DNA from 2 places in the Arthrobacter sp. yr096 genome. Region 2 is predicted to be linked to the other one. Evidence: riboswitches for the same ligand, from Rfam matches in the RefSeq annotation. Region 2 holds a riboswitch; the other holds the start of a gene.
The links. A riboswitch is a leader RNA that binds a small molecule or an ion and turns the genes downstream of it on or off. The one in region 2 is predicted to bind thiamine pyrophosphate.
Positions count from the first base shown of each region.

Region 1: another riboswitch for thiamine pyrophosphate. It lies ahead of thiD (bifunctional hydroxymethylpyrimidine kinase/phosphomethylpyrimidine kinase); the one in region 2 lies ahead of thiC (phosphomethylpyrimidine synthase ThiC).

Region 1 is NZ_FNYI01000010.1:52,556-54,945, reverse strand. It holds gene BMY91_RS20175 (Rne/Rng family ribonuclease) at 1-1,062, shown strand, start outside; TPP riboswitch at 1,237-1,335, shown strand; gene thiD (bifunctional hydroxymethylpyrimidine kinase/phosphomethylpyrimidine kinase) at 1,326-2,390, shown strand, end outside.
Region 2 is NZ_FNYI01000001.1:1,030,465-1,032,854, reverse strand. It holds gene BMY91_RS04790 (amidohydrolase family protein) at 66-1,148, opposite strand; TPP riboswitch at 1,234-1,341, shown strand; gene thiC (phosphomethylpyrimidine synthase ThiC) at 1,336-2,390, shown strand, end outside.

The DNA of each region.
Region 1 (2,390 bases), on a different contig from region 2:
ATGGTGCTGGAATCCAACCGCGATCTCGTCCTGCGCCGCATGGTCGAGTGCCTTGGCCGGGACCGTACCAAGCACCAAGTGGCTGAAGTGACGTCCCTTGGCCTGGTTCAGATGACCCGCAAGCGCATGGGCACTGGACTCCTGGAAGTCTTCGGTGAACAGTGCGAGCACTGCGCCGGCCGCGGCGTAGTGACGCATGACGAGCCCGTGGAGCATCGCCGTGCCAACGTCGTTGCTGCAGAACACCACCGCCCCCACACTGAGACCCAGCAGCCCGCAGCCCGGACGGAACGTAAGCGCCGCCGCGGCAAGGGCGGGGGACAGGCCGTCGCCGAAGCGCCGGCACCGGTGCACACTCCCGCCTCAGCTCCGGCCGCTACCACGACGACGCACACTGAGCCCCAGGACCCGGCCCGTCAGGCGAAGGCCGAGGCTACCAGGGCCGCTTTGGCCACAATTGCCGCTGCAGCCCACGCCGCGCACCTGCACGACGACGAAGTTCACCGCGCTGAAGAACTGGCAAGGGCAGCCGGACAGCACGAGCCCGAGCAGCCCGCTGCCACCGCGGAGTCGAGGGAATCGGGGTCCCGGGAAGCGGCAACCCAGGAAGCACGTTCCACCCCGGTCCTGCGCTTCGGCGGCGAAGAAGTTGCTTTGCCGTTCGTTGAACACCACGAGGAACCGCAGGCTGCCAAGCCCGCCATGAGCCTGGATCTGCTGGCCGAAGCATTCTCGCACCTTGGCGCAGCCCCGGAAGGAAAAACGGAGCCCACGGCCGCCCCAGAGGCGGCAGCTGTACAGGAAACCGTCCCGGCGGTGAAGGCCGCAGCCGAGGATCCAGGGACCGCTTCAGCGTCACGGAGTCGTCGTGGCCGGCGCAACCGCAGCGCCAGCAGGGCACAGGGTGCGGCAAACGAAACCAGCGTGGAGCACCGTGAGGCAGCTGCTGCGGCCGCGGGCGGTTCGGCCCACGAGGCCAAGGCGCCGGCGGAACCGGTCAAGAAGGCGGCGTCGGAGGAGCCCATCATCCTCGGTGTGGGCGTACCGGCTTCCGAACTCTAGAGACTGCAGCTCCAGAAGGATCGGCACCATAGGGTCCTGCGGTATCCGTCAATGGCGGGTACTGCAGGACCCTTTGCTGTCTGCGTCCAGTCGCGCAACCAGGTTCTTTCGCGGTCACATCCAGTGTTTGCCGTTGCGAAGTTGCCTGGCAATGCTGCTTCCCGGCTACGCTAGGGGACTGACACGGGGTGCCGGGCGTTGGGCCAGGCTGAGATCCAGACCCGTTGAACCTGTCCGGTTAGCACCGGCGAAGGGATGTCCTCATGACTGCATCGTCATTCTCTCCTGTGTACCCGCTGGTGGCCTCAAGTACGCAAACCCCGAGGGTGCTGAGCATCGCTGGCTCAGATCCATCCGGAGGGGCGGGTATCCAGGCTGATGTGAAGAGCATTGCAGCCCACGGCGGCTATGCAATGGCAGCCATCACGGCCCTGACAGCGCAAAATACGCTAGGAGTCAGCGCTGTGCATGTACCTCCCGTGGAATTCCTGAGGCAGCAGCTCGAAGCCATCAGCAGTGACATCACCATTGATGCGGTCAAGATTGGCATGCTGGGGGACGCGGCGGTCATTGATGAAGTCCGCCGCTGGTTGGAAGCGGTGCGCCCCGCCGTCGTGGTCCTTGATCCGGTCATGGTGGCCACCAGCGGAGACCGCCTCCTGCAGGGGTCCGCGGAGAAGGCCTTGCGTTCGCTGCTGCCTTTGGCGGACCTCATCACCCCAAACCTCCCTGAACTTGCCATGTTGTTGGGCGAAGCTGAAGCCGACGATTGGGCTTCGGCGCTGGACCAGGGAAAACGGCTTGCCGCCGACTGCGGAAACACGGTGCTGGTGAAGGGCGGGCACCTGGCGGGATCGGAATGTCCAGATGCGTTGGTGAACACCAGTGGCTTGCTGCGTCAGGATGTGGTCGAGGTAGCCGGTCCCCGGGTGGACACGAAGAACAGTCATGGCACGGGCTGTTCACTTTCCTCCGCTTTGGCCACCGTTCAGGCCCGCACCGGCGATTGGGAAGCTTCATTGCGGGAAGTGAAGCCCTGGTTGCTTCAAGCCCTGAAGGCCTCCGATGCCCTTGATGTTGGCCAGGGGAGCGGTCCCGTTAACCATTTCCACCACCAAAAGGTGCTCAGGCCCGGTAACTTCGCCTCGGAGTTGTGGAAGGAAGCCGCCCCGGAACTCGATGCCATCTACAGGCTCTCCTTTATTGAAGGCCTGCAATCAGGCAGCCTGCCGGAGGCGGCCTTCAACTATTACCTGGCACAGGACGCGATCTACCTCAATGGGTATTCCAGGGTCCTGGCCCGTGCCGGCGCACTTGCACCCACGGAG
Region 2 (2,390 bases):
TCTGAGGTGGCCGCGCATCGGCACCCTATCTACCTTAGTAAATTACTTGAAGCTTCAATTTATTCCTAACCCACCACATTGCCACGGAGGACGATGTGCTTGAGCTCGGTGACAGTCCTTAGGTGACGCCTCGGATCCTCACTGCACAGCACGACGTCAGCACTTGCCCCCTCGCTGATGCCCTCGGCTCCCAGCCAGGCACGGGCACGCCAGGCTGCGGCGTCCAGGACAGCGGCCGGCGGCAGGCCGGCGTCGTGCAGTTCCATCATTTCGTCAGCGATCCTGCCGTGCTTGATCACGCTGCCCGCGTCCGTTCCAGCGAAAATCTCAACGCCGGACTCAAAAGCTTCGAGGACCCGCTCCCTGCGACGCTCCCAAAGACGCACCATGTGGTCCGCGTACACCGGAAACTTTGGGGCGGCCTGGCTGGCGATGTCCGGAAAGGTAGCGATGTTGACCAGTGTTGGAACGATGGGCACTGCCTGTTCCACGAGGCGGGGAAGGTGCCGTGGCAGAAGACCCGTGGCATGTTCGATGCAGTCGATGTTGGCATCGAGCATGTCATCGATGGTGTCCTCGGCGAAACAATGAGCCGTGACGCGGGCGCCCTCGTCGTGCGCGGCAGCGATGGCGTCCTTGACTGTCTTGGCCGGGAAAGAGGCCGCCAGATCCCCCACACCGCGGTCGATCCAATCCCCCACGAGCTTTACCCAGCCATCGCCGTCGCGGGCTTCCTTCCGCACAGTCTCCACCAGCTGGCCGGGTTCAATTTCATGCCCCAGTCCGCGAAGGTAGCGCCGGCTCCGGGCAATGTGCCGCCCTGCCCTGATCAGGCGCGGCAGGTCCCGCCGCTGCTGCACCCATCGTGTGTCGCTGGGTGATCCGGCATCGCGGATGAGCAGCGTTCCGGCGTCGCGGTCTGCTGTGGCCTGGGCGAAAGTGACCTGCTCGTCCACGGCCCCTCCCGCTCCGAGCCCTATGTGGCAGTGGGCGTCCACGAATCCAGGCAGGACCCAGCCATCCAACACCCTGTCCGGCGTTTCCGAGGGGCACTCGAAGGTCAGAACACCGTCCACAGACCACATTCCGTGGCGCTCTTCGACCGACGAGACAAGCACAGGTCCGCTGAATTCAATGATGGAGGCCATGGGAAAAGCCTAATCCGCAGCAGGGCCACGTGGACCGGATGCGTCCATGTGACTGTGCGCCAGTAGGCAGCTGTGGTAGCTTCATCTACGACCACACGGGGGCCCCTGCAGGGGCTGAGATCGGACTGATGCAGTCTGCGACCGTTGAACCTGTCCGGGTAATGCCGGCGAAGGAAGTGAGTAATCCTTGAGCACCACGGAAACACAGCACAGCCCTGCCCAAAACGGGAAGAACGCGGGCCAAAACGAGTTGAGCGCAGGCCAAAACCAGCCAGGCTCCGGCGAAACCGGCGTTGAGACGGTGACGCAATCGCTGAAGTCCCACTCGCTGGCGTGGGTGGAGGATCCCACCAATGGCATCCGCGTTCCCGTTACGGAGATTGCATTGGAGCCGTCGCCCAACGGCTTGGCCAATGAGCCGTTGCAGGTCTATCGAACGGCCGGACCCGGGAGCGATCCCGTGGTTGGCCTTGAGCCCTTCCGCTCGGCGTGGATCGAAGATCGCCGCGACACCGAGCCCTACTCCGGGCGCGCACGCAACTTGCTTGACGACGGCAAGTCTGCGGTTCGGCGCGGGGCAGCATCAGCGGAATGGAAAGGTGGGCAACCGGTGCCCCGCCGTGCCGTGGAGGGCAAGACCGTCACGCAGATGCACTACGCGAAACAGGGAATGGTAACCCGGGAAATGCAGTTCGTTGCTTTGCGGGAGAACTGCGATGTTGAGCTTGTCCGCAGCGAAGTCGCCGCCGGCAGGGCCATCATCCCCAACAACATCAACCACCCGGAATCCGAGCCAATGATCATTGGCAAGGCCTTCCTGGTGAAGATCAACGCCAACATCGGTAACTCCGCGGTGACGAGCTCCATCGCCGAGGAAGTGGACAAACTGCAGTGGGCCACCCAATGGGGTGCGGACACAGTCATGGATCTCTCCACAGGCGACGACATCCACACCACCCGCGAATGGATCATCCGCAACTCCCCGGTTCCCATCGGCACCGTTCCCATTTACCAGGCCTTGGAAAAGGTCAATGGTGAAGCGAACAAGCTCACGTGGGAAATCTTCCGCGATACCGTGATCGAGCAGTGCGAGCAAGGCGTGGACTACATGACCATCCATGCCGGCGTGCTCCTGCGCTATGTACCCCTCACGGCCAACAGGGTCACGGGCATTGTGTCCCGCGGCGGTTCCATCATGGCCGGTTGGTGCCTGGCACACCACCAGGAAAATTTTCTGTACAC